4 regions of the Sphingobacterium anhuiense genome follow, and region 4 is predicted to be linked to each of the others. Evidence: riboswitches for the same ligand, from Rfam matches in the RefSeq annotation. Region 4 holds a riboswitch; each other region holds the start of a gene.
What was found. A riboswitch is a leader RNA that binds a small molecule or an ion and turns the genes downstream of it on or off. The one in region 4 is predicted to bind S-adenosylmethionine.
Positions count from the first base shown of each region.

Region 1: another riboswitch for S-adenosylmethionine. It lies ahead of ACFS6I_RS24205 (hypothetical protein); the one in region 4 lies ahead of ACFS6I_RS08335 (O-acetylhomoserine aminocarboxypropyltransferase/cysteine synthase family protein).
Region 2: another riboswitch for S-adenosylmethionine. It lies ahead of metF (methylenetetrahydrofolate reductase [NAD(P)H]); the one in region 4 lies ahead of ACFS6I_RS08335 (O-acetylhomoserine aminocarboxypropyltransferase/cysteine synthase family protein).
Region 3: another riboswitch for S-adenosylmethionine. It lies ahead of metE (5-methyltetrahydropteroyltriglutamate--homocysteine S-methyltransferase); the one in region 4 lies ahead of ACFS6I_RS08335 (O-acetylhomoserine aminocarboxypropyltransferase/cysteine synthase family protein).

Region 1 covers NZ_JBHUPE010000020.1:224,112-228,114, reverse strand. Annotated here, with positions in the region: gene ACFS6I_RS24210 (S9 family peptidase) at 1-837, opposite strand, end outside; gene ACFS6I_RS24205 (hypothetical protein) at 1,169-1,432, opposite strand; SAM-I-IV-variant riboswitch at 1,468-1,561, opposite strand; gene ACFS6I_RS24200 (class I SAM-dependent methyltransferase) at 1,650-2,384, opposite strand; gene ACFS6I_RS24195 (hypothetical protein) at 2,747-3,592, shown strand; gene ACFS6I_RS24190 (DUF6266 family protein) at 3,976-4,003, shown strand, end outside.
Region 2 covers NZ_JBHUPE010000011.1:167,003-171,005, reverse strand. Annotated here, with positions in the region: gene ACFS6I_RS20720 (UvrD-helicase domain-containing protein) at 1-467, opposite strand, end outside; gene ACFS6I_RS20715 (30S ribosomal protein S16) at 816-1,337, shown strand; gene rimM (ribosome maturation factor RimM) at 1,471-1,998, shown strand; SAM riboswitch class I at 2,166-2,271, shown strand; gene metF (methylenetetrahydrofolate reductase [NAD(P)H]) at 2,332-3,288, shown strand; gene ACFS6I_RS20700 (glycosyltransferase family 117 protein) at 3,455-4,003, shown strand, end outside.
Region 3 covers NZ_JBHUPE010000002.1:54,333-58,335, forward strand. Annotated here, with positions in the region: gene ACFS6I_RS03460 (response regulator transcription factor) at 1-566, shown strand, start outside; gene ACFS6I_RS03465 (phosphatase PAP2 family protein) at 629-1,396, shown strand; SAM riboswitch class I at 1,472-1,576, shown strand; gene metE (5-methyltetrahydropteroyltriglutamate--homocysteine S-methyltransferase) at 1,734-4,003, shown strand, end outside.
Region 4 covers NZ_JBHUPE010000004.1:637,037-641,039, reverse strand. Annotated here, with positions in the region: gene ACFS6I_RS08345 (pyridoxal phosphate-dependent aminotransferase) at 1-551, shown strand, start outside; gene ACFS6I_RS08340 (prephenate dehydrogenase) at 564-1,406, shown strand; SAM riboswitch class I at 1,808-1,922, shown strand; gene ACFS6I_RS08335 (O-acetylhomoserine aminocarboxypropyltransferase/cysteine synthase family protein) at 2,151-3,458, shown strand; gene ACFS6I_RS08330 (homoserine dehydrogenase) at 3,498-4,003, shown strand, end outside.

The sequences.
Region 1 (4,003 bases), on a different contig from region 4:
ACCCTCAGTCAGATTTGTTGTTTGCTTAGAAGTAAGATCATAGCGGTAGATATCCGTATTTGTACTCACGGCATACTCTGTTCCAAACCTTTTTTTACTGACATATAGCACAGCTTTACTATCTGGTGTCCATTCAAAATCTTCAGAACCGCCAAATGGCATTTGAGGACTATAGAAAGGCTCATCCTGCAATAAATCAATTGCTTCGCCAATCTTACCGTTGTTATAGCTGGCTACAAATGGATGATTGAATTTTCCATTATTGAACGTGTCCCAATGACGGTAGTCAAGGTTGTCAAAAACATAAGCGTCAGATTTTGGTAAATCAGGATATTTGTCGGTACTGTGATATTTTTTGATTAAAACTGCTTTGCTAAATAAAATATATTGACCATTTGGAGATAGCTTTACATTTTCTAGATCAGTTTCGCTATGTGTCAGTTGTATAGCTTCACCTTTATATCTATTCTTTTTCCAAAGTTGCCCTTTGAACAAGTAAATGATATCGCCATTTTCTGTAATCTGTACGACAGACTCACCGCCCTTTTCACTTGTTAGAGGAGCTGTGTTACCTGTTTCTAATGATAATGTGTAAAGGTTTTTTTCCGAACTGTTTGTTTCTATAGCATAATTAGAGACACCATATACTAAAGTTTTTCCATCTGTTGAAATTCCTTCTCCAGAAACACGGCCTAATTTCCAAAGTGTCTGCGGATCTAATGGTGCTTTTGCGGTGTTTTCCATATTAAGAACCATTTTGGTTTCTTTGTTTTCCTGAGCTATTGATGCCGAAGCGCATAATAAAATGGAAAGCGTTATTAAAGATTTTTTTTTCATAAAGAATACGAATATGAACAGGCAAGATACAAAATCTACGATCATTTAACATATTAAATAAAGTATTAGAGAAAGAAAACAAGGTGAAGGAATTGTTCAGAATGATGCGATATCACTTTGTGTTAAGCTATTGAAGGAAATTGGTGAAATTATGAAATACTATTTTAACGCATTAAAAAAAAAGCATAAAGCGGCATAGCATTGATATTAGTAACTGAAAGTTATACATAATTAGCTGGATAAAAAAAGCTTCACTCAGTGCTCAAAAAGGAAGGGCTATTTAACCTTTTTAGCGCTGAGTGAATACGCAATTTTAAAGCTGTCTTTGCTCTTATTGGAGAATCGGGATAAGCGTATTTTCCTCTAATCTTACTGCGACATACTTTACGGAAGTAAAACCATCTTCTCTAGAAATGATGTTGGAAAGATCTAGCCCTCTTTTAGAAAAAGTGCTTATGAGCGCAGTGCGGAATGTAGATTTGGAAGAACCCCAACCTTTTTCCGATACCGTATCATTGTTGAGCTGTATCAGTTCGTTGATTGAATAATAACTGAATTTTTCCAGTAAATGTTGATAAAGATTTGGTGTTGACATACAATTTAAAAATTTAAAGGATTAAACCATAAACTGTATCCAGATATTTTTGGTCGAAACCCATATTAATTTACCACCGCGGTTATGTAACTCGGTTGGTATTGCAACGTGCAATTCTGAATACTCTACAAAGTTAGTAGATTTTATTTTGTTTCAAAATTTATTTTAAAATAATTAATTCATGATGAGAATTTTATGAATGATGTCGATCAGATTATTATTTCTTTATAGCGGAAATTATAATAAATATTGGCCTTCTCATCTCGTCTTGCATTTCCGGATAAATTTTTAAAACTTCCTCTGAAGGTTTGGGTTCCGATATTTCTTGAATATCAAAATTAGATTTAATAACCGTATTGATGATAGTTTCTAGATTTCGATGGTATTTAGTTACTTCGTGTCCAAGAAATTTAGTTTTTCTTTGGCCTTCTTCCTGATAATTGTCAATCGGCCAATGCAGACGATTTCCATTTTCATCCTTAAACCAATCTTGTTCAGCTCTTGAAGTAAAAGCGGGATGTTCCATTGAAAAGACAAAACTTCCTCCTTTTTTAAGAATTTGATTTATTTTCAGAAAAACACTTCTCAAATCTTTTAGGTAATGGAATGCAAGTGAACTAATAACGACATCAAATTCTTCATGGTCAAAATTAATATCCTCGATGGCCATTTTTTTATATTCAATTTCAAGGTTTTTGGAAAGCTCTTTTGCTTTATCAATCATTTTTTGAGATAAGTCAATTCCAATTACATTTTTAGCCCCTTTTTGCTTAGCATAAATGCAGTGCCATCCATATCCGCAACCTAGATCAAGCACTTTCTTATTCTGGAAATCAGGTAACATTTTCTGTAAAACATGCCATTCTCCAGCAGCATTTAAACCATCTATAGAACGTTGCATCTTTCCATAGCTTTCAAAGAAGCTAGGATCATCATATTTGTTTTGTTTCATTTTATTATTCGCCGTTTCAAGGTAATTTCAAATTTACTGCCAATATTATTTTTATCAAAACTGAATTGGCTGAACGAGACATAAAAGCATGCTTGACGATCCAGCCATCAAAAGGGGTGGATAAACCTTTAGTAAGTTACAGTGTTATTAATATATTATCTCTTCATTAGGAAAATTAAATTTGATATTGAATTAATTTTTGGTTATTTTTAAATTGTAAAATACATTATACATAAATGTTTTAATATTTTAATGAAACTAATATTGATTTAATGAAGAAATATCTGCTTTTATTGCTATTTTTTTGCCCACTGCTTATTGTTAGTTGCAAGAAATCAGAAGAAATTAATCCCCTATCAAACATGAGTATCGTGTTTTCTGACAATAATCATCCTGTCAGAGGAAAAGTGAAGTACGACTATAATTTGGACAATTGTGGACAGATCAATCTTATTACGAGCGTAAAGGAGTCTGATGGTACTTATTCACAATTGAAATTAACTTTACTTTCTAATGGAGCATTAGCCAAGGTTCAGTATTTCAAACAAAATTCTTCAGCTGATGGTAACTATTTTGCTCCACATCTTCAGCCAGAGAAATCTTTTCAAATCGCGGATTTTAAATATGAAAAAGCAGGCGGTCGATTATCTTTTTCTTTTAGTGGAAAAGTTTATAAAAACAATGAGCAAGAACGAGTATTGACTGGTAAAGTAGATCTGCACACCATTAAATATGCACCGTGCGAAGCATTGATCCTTGATGTAATGACAGTGAAACCAGCTTTTAATTTTTTCTCTATGTATTCATCTTCTACTAAATCAACTGTTAATCCAGACAGATCGGACCAGTACAACTATTATACATATGTTGCTCACTCCAATTCTGGTCAATTTATAAGTTTGAAGCTGGAAAGCGATATTTCCAAATTGGTAGGCAAGGAGATTGACTTTGATGACACTAACCCATTATACAGTGTTAAATATTGGGAATATACCGGACTGTTTATGTTGGAGGAATCCTATGGATCCCTTGATCAAAACTGGAAGCGTTTTCAAACGAGGGGTAAATTTACCAGTATCCAAAAAGTATCGGATGAAAGATACAATAAACCGTATTACAAAGGTATAATCGTTATGGATATACTTGATGAAGGCCGTTTAGTGAAAGAAAGCGTCGAATTACCTTTTTATATGTCGTCAATGGACTGAGTAGCTCAATGAAATGTAGCATAGGCCACCTGAATAAATGTGTCTTTTTTAATTACAATGCCTTTGATATTAATCAAGTGCATTTGTGAGGTCCTTCGGATCAAAGTTTAATGTGTTGTAGTTTTTCATTTGATATACGGGCATGTAGTGGAAATGCTTTACCTTGAATATGGAGTGAAGCTGAAGGTGAAATATACCGTAGTAAAACTTCCGTCGGTTAATAACTTATATTAATGTATAAATGATATTTAAGAGTTTATAGAAGTATTTTAGAGTTTAAACCGCGGTAATACAACCTCTCTTTTACTTAGTTATAATTGCGAGATAGTTACTTATATAAACGCATATTTTGTTGTAGCCAATTTTCAAATAAATAAACCATTATGGCAATTTTAAAAGGTGGGATAAATG
Region 2 (4,003 bases), on a different contig from region 4:
AGTTGATTTAACATGACAGTAAGGTCCTGCCGCACCTTACTTGTATTCATTTCAATCTTGTAAGCAGCATCTAAATTGAGTTCGTAAGTAAAGCTTCTAATCACTTTTTGCGAAAAACCATCAATGGTACTGATAGTAAAATGGCTATAATCATGTAAGATTTTACGATAAACACGATGTGCTTTTTCTTGAATTGAAGTCGTACTCCAATATGGAAATTGGGTCAACAATAAACGTCTATAATCATCGATTTTTCGGCTTTGGTCACCTTGTGCTAATCCTTTTAGAACAGATAAAATCCTTTCCTTCATCTCAGCGGTCGCTTTGTTAGTAAAAGTGACGGCCAATATTTCACGATAACTGTTTTCTTTTGAAAGTAATAAAGTCAGGTAATGGACAGTTAAGCTGAATGTTTTGCCTGAACCAGCTGAGGCTTTTAATATTTTTAATGGCGCTATCGATGACATGAATTCAATTTGATTTGGAAGGATGAAAATACGCTTATTAATTTGAATAGACAAAATTGCTAATGTGTACGGAACCTTTAGAAATAAGGCAAAATTACAAATTAATTCCCTATATAAATTTGTATCATCCAGATGGCATCTATGATTTGTTTCGTTGTAAGACTAAGACGGTGTGCATGAAATAATTTGGCCATAATGGTATATAATGACGCTTATTTGTCATCATTCTTATTCTGTGGAAGTTGACTTCTATTTTTAGTTTTTAACTTCCAATAATCCTTTGTATCTTTGCGTCCCCTCTTGCATGTAGCACGGGGGATATGTTGAATACATAAATAACACAAAAACATGGCAACTAAAATCAGATTGCAAAGACATGGTAAAAAAGGACGTCCTTTTTACCACCTAGTAGTAGCAGATGCACGTGCTCCACGTGATGGTAAATTCATCGAACGTATTGGTTCTTATAACCCAAACACAAATCCAGCGACTATCGTTTTGGATTTTGACAAAGCTTTGGATTGGATGAATAATGGTGCACAACCTACTGACACAGCTCGTACTATCCTTTCGGATAAAGGTGTTTTATACAAAAAACACTTATTAGGCGGTGTTAAAAAAGGTGCATTTGATGAAGCTGCTGCTGAAGCTAAATTTGTAGCTTGGACTGAAGCTAATGATGCAAGAACTGCTGGTAAAAAAGACGGTTTAGCAACTACTAAAGCTGAAGCTAAGAAAATTGCATTAGCTGCTGAAGCTAAGAAAAAAGAAGAAAAAGCTGCTGCTATTGCCGCTAAAAATGCGCCAGTTGTAGAAGAAACTCCTGCTGAAGAAACTGAAGCTCCTGCTGCAGAAGAAACTGAAGGTTAATTTTTCTTTCATACAGTATCAAGAAAGCCGGTTCAATTTTGATCCGGCTTTTTTTTAAGAATGTAGTTGCTATACCTACGAAGTACTGTATTTATATATTTATATTTTTAAATTTGCACTTTCAAATTAGAACATGACCATAGAAGAAAGTTTTTACATCGGTTATATTAGCAAAACACGTGGATTAAAAGGTGAGCTTCAGCTTTTTTTTGAATTTGAAGATTATCAAGATTTAGACTTTGATGTTTTATTTGCTGAAGTGAATAAAAAATTAGTGCCTTACTTTGTCGACAATATCAAATACCAATCAAATAGTACAGCCTATTTAAATTTAGAAGATGTCGATCATATTGATAAAGCACAACCTTTAGTGCGTAAGAAAATATACCTTCCAAATGATAAAATGCCAGAGCGTGATCCTGATGATTTTAGGTATACGGATTTAATTGGATACTTGGTGATTGATGAAGTTCATGGAGAATTAGGAGAGATTAAACATGTACAGGAAATGCCTCAGCAATTTATAGCAACAGTAGACTTTAATGGAAAAGAATTGATGTTCCCATTAAATGACGATCTTATGCTAGGAATTGATTCAGAGGATAAAGTTTTAGAGGTTGATTTACCAGATGGTTTGGTTGAGCTATATAAGGAGATTTAAAGTCTTCACGATATACAGATTAATAAAAAGGAGTTACTGTAGTTATATGCAGTAACTCCTTTTTTATTTAAAGAAATCCATTTTAATAAACGTTTTATTGGGGCATTATTTTAGGCATGACCTTAATATTATTTTGATTATAAATTTCTATTGCCGATATTAGCCGATGCTTATAGAGAAAGGCCGAGGGAATAGACCCAATGAAGCCTTAGCAACCTGTTATTTTATAAGGTGCTACATTCTACCCCAACTCAGAGCTGGGAAAGATAAGTTGAAACAAGTCCACTTGTGCATTTCGATGTAAGCCAACCAAAATCACTTTAAAAAATATTAATGAAAATCGTTGATCATATCAGTAATGCCAAAGGAAAAACTTTGTTTTCTTTTGAACTGTTGCCACCAGCTAAGGGGCAAGGTATCCAAAGTATTTTTAAAACAATGGATGCACTTATGGAATTCAAGCCTCCCTTTATCGATGTGACTTATCATAGAGAAGACTACATGTATAAGAAGCACGAGAGCGGTTTATTAGAACGTGTGGCTTATCGTAAACGTCCAGGGACTGTTGCAATTTGTGCCGCTATTATGAATAAGTATAAAGTGGATGCTGTACCTCATCTTATCTGTGGTGGTTTCACAAAAGAGGAAACCGAAAATGCTTTGATAGATTTGAACTTCTTGGGTATTGACAATGTGCTCGTATTGAGAGGTGATGCAAGAAAAGGCGATCCTGATTTCATACCAACAGAAGGTGGTCATGCATTTGCAACAGATCTTTTACAGCAGGTTGCCGATATGAACCAAGGACAGTACTTACATGAGGATATTGCGATTTCAGAAAAGACCAACTTTTGTATTGGCGTTGCAGGATATCCTGAAAAACATTTCGAAGCGCCAAATTTTAATACCGATTTTAAATGGTTAAAAAAGAAGGTTGAGATGGGGGCTGAGTTTATTGTTACACAAATGTTCTTTAATGTTGAAAAATATAAAGAGTTTGTCAATAAGTGCAGGGAAAATGATATTCATATTCCAATTATACCAGGTTTAAAACCATTGACAACAAAAAAACAACTGATTACGCTTCCGAAAATTTTTCACTTGGATATTCCAGAGGAATTGAGTGAAGCAGTATCCGGATGTAAAAATAATGCAGACGTGAGACAAGTCGGAGAAGAGTGGTTGGTACAACAATGTAAAGAATTAATTGACTTTGGTGCGCCAGTTTTACATTTTTATACCATGAGTAATCCTGGACCAACTAAAAGTATTGTAGAAAAGTTATTCTAAGACTTATATCGTATAAAAAGGCCTGCTATCCCATTATAGCAGGCTTTTTTATGCGTTTCAATTTTTGTTAAAAAAAGTTAATCACCCTCAAATGAAATCTCTTTTTATTATATTTAATTGAAAATTAATTTGATTTATCAAATAATCAATTAAACCTGAATCATTCATGGATTATAAGAAATTAAACAACGTGTTAGGTTGGCTATGTGCCATCATAGCAACATCCGTTTTCATTATCACAGCAGAGCGAACAACAAGCTGGTGGGATACTGGTGAATTTATTGCATCAGCATATAAACTTCAGATTGTTCATCAGCCTGGAGCACCTTTGTTTCTAATGTTGCAGAATATATTTTCAAATTTTGCTTTAGGAAATTTAGCTCAGATTGCATTTTGGATGAATGTGGGTTCTGCTATATGCAGTGGTTTGACAGTTATGTTTTTGTTTTGGACCATAACAGCATTAGCAAGAAAAATTATCCAATCTGATCATCAATCCAATGATAAAAATCACCTAATTAAAATAATGGGATCAGGCATGGTGGGAGCTTTAGCTTACAGTTTTTCCGATACATTCTGGTATTCAGCAGTAGAATCTGAAGTTTATGCGATGTCATCCTTATGTACAGCAGTCGTATTCTGGGCAATTCTAAAATGGGAAGCACGTGCTAATAAACCGCATGCAGATCGTTGGCTTATTGTCATCGCCTATATT
Region 3 (4,003 bases), on a different contig from region 4:
TTCGCAAGAGCAGTTATGATCTTTGCATTTTAGACGTCATGATGCCCAAGAAAGATGGCTTTACAGTAGGCCGAGAAATCAGGAAAATAAATACAACAACCCCCATCATATTTGCTACTGCAAAAGGTATGATGGAAGATAAAACAGAAGCATTTGAACTTGGTGGCGATGATTATATCACAAAACCATTTCGAGTGGAAGAATTACTCCTTCGCATAAATGCATTGCTTAAGCGTGTTGTAAGAGAGAAAGATGATCAGGTTGTAAGCGATAAATTTGAGATTGGAGAGTACTTCTTCGATTATACAAGTCAACAAATTGCGCATAAAGGTGTGCAACAAAAACTATCAACGAAAGAAGCGGAATTATTACGTCTACTTTGTCTAAAAAAGAATGATGTACTGACTCGAGAAGAAGCCCTTTTAAAAATTTGGCATGATGACAATTACTTTACAGGCCGGAGTATGGACGTTTTCTTAAGCAAATTGAGAAAATACCTACGAGATGATCCCAAAGTTGAAATTGTCAATGTACATGGAAAAGGCTATAAATTATTGGTTAGCTAATACACAATTACTAGAATAATAAAGAGATGTTAAAAACATCTCTTTTTGTTTATCTTGCAACAATGAAACTATCAATTCCATTTTTTTTAATCCTTTCAATCTTTTGCTCTTCTACATCGCTTTATGCGCAAAAAGATACTTTACAAAATGATAATCAAGATTTTGAAACCAATGCTAAGCTAATAAATTATAAGCAATTAATAGTTCCTGCGGCTTTAATGACTTACGGAGTAATCTCATTAAATAACCCATACCTCAAACATAAGGATCAACAAATAAACAATTCAATTAATAATGATCCGTCCAAAACTTTTAAACTTGATAATGTTAGTGTTTTCATTCCTTCTGCCGCTGTCTTTGGGCTTGACTTACTCGGAATACCAAGTAAGCACAATTTAAAACAACGCTTAGTGGTAAGTTCGATTGCCCATGCAATCACCTTATCAGCAGTATATACCATAAAAAAAACGACACCTACTTGGAGACCTGATCGCGCAGATCAAGAATCTTTTCCTTCAGGACATACTGCTGTACCTTTTACTGGTGCAGAAATTCTATGGCAAGAATATAAAGATCAATCCATTTGGTATGGTATTGCAGGCTATACAATTGCGGCGGGAACAGGTTACCTGAGAATGTATAATCATAAACATTGGTTTTCTGACGTCGCCATGGGAGCTGGTATTGGTATTATGGGAACAAAAATTGCATACTGGCTATTACCATTATTTGATAAACACTTACAATCAAAAAAAACAAGTTACCTAACGATGGCAACACCGTTTTACAATGGAAAACAAATTGGTTTGTCTGCTAATTTCCAATTTTAAACCTTAGTTTATTGTCATTTTTATATAAAAGTTACAAAATATTTGTTTTTATAAAACTAATTCCGATATTTACAGCGCTTATAGAGAAAGGCAGAGGGAATAGACCCAATGAAGCCTTAGCAACCTGTCGATTGACAAGGTGCTACATTCTACCCCATCAAAAAGTGGGAATGATAAGCTAGACACAAAATATATCTTGTGCCCTCCTCTCTAAAAGCAATCAAAAAATTTAGTAAATAGATTCAAGAATTTTTGATCGTTTTTTATTTCAAATAAAAAAAAATCCGTCTAATTTCTTGCTTCGTTAAGGTTGAACAAATAAAATAATTTTATATTTATGTTACTAACGAACAACTTAGGTTACCCACGTGTAGGTGCCTTCCGCGAGTTGAAAAAGGCCAATGAAGCATATTGGGCTAAAAAAATCAGCGCGCAAGAATTATTGCAGGCTGGACTGAAAATCCGTGAAGGCAACTGGAAAACTCAAAAAGATGCTGGCATCGATTTGATTCCTTCCAATGATTTTTCATTTTATGACCAAGTTTTAGACTTGACATTAACTGTAGGTGCAATCCCTGCACAATACCAATCACTTTTAAATAACGAAGATAAAGGATACAATTTGGACCTTTACTTTGCAATGGCGCGTGGTTTCCAACAAGATGGCGTTGACGTAACCGCAATGGAAATGACAAAATGGTTTGATACCAACTACCATTACATCGTACCTGAATTCGTGAAAAATCAAGAATTCAAATTGACTTCAGAGAAATTCTTAAATGAATATAATGAAGCAAAATCTTTAGGTATCGAAACTAAGCCTGTGTTAATTGGCCCGATCTCATACTTATTATTAGGTAAAGAAAAAGAATCTGGTTTCAACCGTATCGATTTAATCGATAAGTTGGTTCCAGTATATGAAGAAATCTTAACTAAATTGGCTACCGCTGGTGCAAAATATGTACAAATTGATGAGCCATTTTTAGCTTTAGATATTGATGATGCAACACGTGCGCTATACACTCGTGTATTCACTAAATTAGCTGCTACTGCTCAAGACATCAAAATTATTGTAACGACTTATTTCGAGGCTTTACGTGACAACGAAGAAACAGCTCTAAACTTACCAGTTTACGCAGTTCATGTTGATTTAGTAAGAGGTGAAAACCAACTCGACACTATATTAGCCAAAGTTCCGGCTTCATTAACACTTTCCTTGGGTGTAGTTGAAGGTCGCAACATTTGGAAAAATGATTACGTAAAATCTTTAGCACAAATCAAAAAAGCTGTTGATGCTTTAGGCAAAGACCGTGTATTAGTAGGACCTTCGAGTTCATTATTACATGTACCTTTCGATTTAGACAATGAAGATAATGAAGAGTCATTGCCTAAAGAAGTTAAAAATTGGTTGGCATTTGCTAAGCAAAAATTAGCAGAGGTAAAAGATTTAGCGATCTTAGCTGAAGGCGAAGTCGATGCAAAAACCGCTGAGCGTTTCGAGGCCAATAAGGCTGCTGCGGAAGACCGTCGTACATCTTCTTTAATCCACAAGCCTGAAGTTAAAGAACGTACAGCGAATATCACTGATGATGATGCTAAACGTACATCTACTTTCTTAGCTCGTAAAGAAGCACAACAAGCGAAATTTAATCTTCCAGCATTTCCAACAACGACAATTGGTTCATTCCCACAAACTAAAGATGTTCGTAAATGGAGAGCTGATTTGAAAAAAGGCGCAATTTCTCAAGAACAATACGACAAAGAAATCGCAGAAGAGACAGAAAGAACAATCCGTCTTCAAGAGCAATTGGATATCGATGTATTAGTTCATGGTGAATTCGAACGTAATGACATGGTTGAGTACTTCGGAGAGCAATTAGCAGGTTATGCCTTCACTAAAAACGGTTGGGTTCAGTCATATGGTTCACGTTGTGTAAAACCTCCAGTTATTTATGGTGATGTTTACCGTCCTGCTGATATGACCGTACGTTGGTCTTCATACGCTCAAACCCTGACAAACCGTCCAGTAAAAGGAATGTTAACGGGGCCGGTTACGATCTTACAATGGTCATTCGTACGTAACGATCAACCACGCTCTACAACAACTTACCAAATTGCATTAGCGATTTTAGATGAAGTACAAGCTTTAGAAAAAGCAGGTATTAAAATTATCCAAATCGATGAACCTGCAATTCGTGAAGGTCTGCCATTACGTAAAGCTGATCACCAACAATATTTAGATTGGGCTGTACGTTCATTCCGAGTTTCATCTTCGAATGTAGATGATGATACACAGATTCACACCCATATGTGTTACTCTGAGTTCAACGATATCATTGAAGATATTGCTGCAATGGATGCTGATGTAATTACTATCGAGACTTCACGTTCGCAAATGGAATTATTAGATGCATTTGCTGCAGATTTTAAATATCCAAACGATATTGGACCAGGTGTTTATGACATTCACTCTCCTCGTGTACCGAGTACAGAAGAGATGGTTGAATTATTACGTAAAGCAAAAGCTGTAGTTCCAGCTGAGCAACTTTGGGTAAATCCTGACTGTGGTTTAAAAACACGTGCTTGGCCAGAAACTAAAGCTGCCTT
Region 4 (4,003 bases):
ATCCTTATAGTTTTATCTTGACAGACAGCCCTAAAAGCATTATGTCTATTGAAGGTGCAAAGGATGTTGCCTTGGAACTTAATTCATTAAGCAAATCCTCCAATATGGCCGGATGGCGAATCGGTATGTTAGTGGGCGCAGAGGCACGGATCAATGAAGTATTACGTTTTAAAAGCAACATGGATTCGGGAATGTTCTTACCAGCTCAATTAGCAGCGGCCAAGGCATTGCAGTTGGATCAAACATGGTATCAAGATTTAAATGCAATCTATCACGAAAGAAGACAGTTGGTTTTCGAAATCATGAACCTGTTGGGCTGTACATATAAAAAGAATCAGGTCGGTTTATTTGTGTGGGCCAAAATTCCAGATAATTACGAATCAGGCTACACGTTAAGTGATGAGGTGTTAGATCTATCACGTGTCTTTATTACTCCCGGAGGTATATTCGGAAGTGCTGGAAACACCTATATTAGAATAAGTTTATGTGCCTCAGTTGAAGTATTAAAAGAAGCAATTGCTAGAATAGAACAAGCAAAACAAACGAATTAAGATTGAAATAACATGATGAATATAGCCATTATTGGCGTCGGTTTAATTGGTGGCTCCGTCGCCATGAAACTAAAAGAAAAAAAATTCTGTGATCAGGTTTTTGGTGTTGACAAAAGTGATGCTAATCTAACAAAAGCATTGCAAATAGGCTTCATTGATCAAAAGGCAACATTAGAGGAAGCTTTAGAAAAATGTAAAGTGATCATTCTCACAGCTCCAGTTGATGCGATAATCACATTAGCGCCCCAATTATTGGATCTCGTAAAAGATCAAGTCATCATTGACATGGGCTCAACCAAACTTAATATTTTACAGTTAATTTCGGAACACCCTAATCGTGGCCGCTATGTTGCCGCCCATCCAATGGCTGGTACCGAATATTCAGGCCCCGAAGCAGCATTACCAAATTTGTTTAAAGATAAAATGATGGTTTACGTTGAGGCATTTAAATCTGATGAAGATGCATTCGAATTAACAGATTCCATTACCGAACAACTGGAAATGCGTACGTCATTTATGACTGCAGAGGAGCATGATACACACACAGCCTATGTTTCCCATATTTCTCACCTGACTTCTTTTGCTCTAGCGCTAACTGTTTTAGAGAAAGAGAAATCGCAGGGTCGAATATTTGAATTGGCAGGATCTGGTTTTGAATCAACGGTACGCTTAGCAAAAAGCTCACCGGATATGTGGACACCTATTTTCAAACAGAACAGAGTTAATGTACTAGAAGTGTTAGAGGAAAACATCAAGCAGCTGCAGGCTTTAAAAGATGCCATCCAAGATGAAAATTACACTCAATTACACAAATTGATTAAAAAATCAAATAAAATTAAACGTATTATTAAATAAAACCCACTTGCTCCAACTGGCAAAGGCGAATTATTGTTTCATACAAAGTAATTAGAAGAAAGCATAGGAACTCGCAAGGTTCCTATTTCTTTTTTATAATAAAAGATCACAGGATCATCGCTCTGCTGTTGCCTGTTTAACACCGTATGCTTCAGTTATATTGCTTTCATTACTGATATGGATTTCATCCACGACGTATAAACATATCGGAATAAATAAATGCTGCCCCATCAACTACCAATACTTACATTATAGTGAGAGCTTACGATCAATTACGAGTAGAATTAGAAGTATTTTCTAAGAAATAGCATAAAATATTTTGGTTTGTAAAAAGCAAGGCATATATTTGCAACGTAGTTCAAATAGAAATACATCTAATCAACACCTCTTAATCAGGTCTTGATTTATAAAGAAGTGGCGAGAGACTGGCTCAATGACCCACTGGCAACCTTCAAAATACGTTTGAAAAGGTGCCAATTCCTGTCCAAAGTAATATTGCTTTGGAGGATATAAATGAAACGACAAATGATAATAACATTACAACAAAACAAGAAGGTAAATTCTAGCACCAACGTAACAGATACAAATATTCCATCAAAACAGATGCGAATGCTTTTGCACATGTTTACGTTTTCTTGTTAATCAATCTTTTTTAAAATTTATTGATTTCAAGTACATATCCATGTGCATAATCTCACCCCTATTTTTTATTAACGAATCTTCAACTAATTAATTATAACTACAATGTCTACAAATAAAAATTTAAAATTCGAAACACTTCAAGTGCATGCTGGTCAAGTTGCCGATCCAACAACTGGAGCGCGTGCAGTACCTATATACCAAACCAGTTCATACGTATTTGAAAATGCAGAACATGGAGCAAACTTATTTGCATTAAAACAATTTGGGAACATCTATACACGTCTGATGAATCCAACAACAGATGTATTTGAGAAACGTATTGCTGCATTGGAAGGTGGTATCGCCGCTGTAGCAGTCGCTTCTGGACAGGCGGCACAATTCATAGCATTAAATAATATCGTAGAAGCTGGTGAAAATTTTGTTTCCAGCAGTAATGTATACGGTGGTACATATAATCAATTTAAAGTAGCATTTAAAAGAATTGGTATTGAAGTACGTTTTACTAAAGAAACAACCGCCGAGGAGTTTGAATCACTAATCGATGAAAACACAAAAGCTTTATACTTAGAAACAATTGGAAACCCAAGTTACGATATTCCAGATTTTGATAAGATAGCAGCTGTCGCTAGAAAACATGACTTACCACTTATCGTAGACAATACTTTTGGAGCTGGTGGATATCTATTTAAACCTCTTGAACACGGCGCTTCCGTAGTTGTAGAGTCTGCAACAAAATGGATTGGTGGTCACGGTACAAGTATTGGTGGTGTCATTGTAGATGGTGGTACTTACAACTGGGGAAATGGTAAATTCAAACAGTTTTCTGAACCTTCAGAAGGATACCATGGATTAGTTTTTTCAGATGTTTTTGGCGTTAATGGCCCATTTGGAAACATTCAATTTGCAATCCGCGCACGTGTTGAAGGACTACGTGATTTTGGACCAGCTATTTCACCCTTCAATTCATTCCAATTGATCCAGGGCTTAGAAACATTATCGCTTCGTGTTCAGCGTCATGTAGACAACACATTAGAAATTGCGAAATGGTTAGAAGCCCATCCGCAAGTGGAAAAAGTGAATTATCCAGGGTTAAAAAGCTCTCCTAGCTTTGCAAATGCGCAAAAATATTTAAAAAATGGATATGGTGCTGTTCTCTCATTCCAAATAAAAGGTGACGTGACAAAAGCCGATGCTTTTATCGATAGCTTAGAGCTAATAAGTCATCTCGCAAATGTGGGTGATACGAAGTCATTGATCATACACCCTGCGGCGACTACACATCAACAACTGAGCGAAGAAGCTCAAAAAGCTGCAGGTGTATTTGTAGGATTATTACGTCTATCTGTCGGCATCGAACATATTGACGATATCAAAGCAGATTTACAGCAGGCGTTCGATAAAATTAAATAATTTCAGATAGCACTATTATATAAAAGCGTAAAAAAAACTATGAGTAAGAAATTAACGATTGGAATGTTTGGATTCGGGGTTGTAGGACAAGGATTGTACGACATTATCAAGACTAAAAACTTAAATTTAGAAATTAAAAAATTTGTCATCAAGAACGCTGACAAAAAAAGATCATTACCTGCTGAATTATTCACAACAGATGCTGAGGCTATTCTTGGTGACTCTGAAATCAATACCGTAGTAGAATTGATCGATGATGCTGATGCGGCTTACGCACTGACTGTTCGTGCATTAAAATCTGGAAAAAACGTTGTTTCTGCGAATAAGAAAATGATTGCCACGCATTTAGAAGAATTAGCGGCAATACAACAAGAATACGGAACAAGTCTACTATATGAAGGTGCAGTATGCGGAAGTATTCCAATTATCCGCAATTTAGAAGAGTATTATGACAATGAATTATTACATGCCGTGACCGGTATTTTTAATGGCTCCTCTAATTTTATATTGTCTAAAGTCTTCAACGAAAATCAACCTTATGCAGA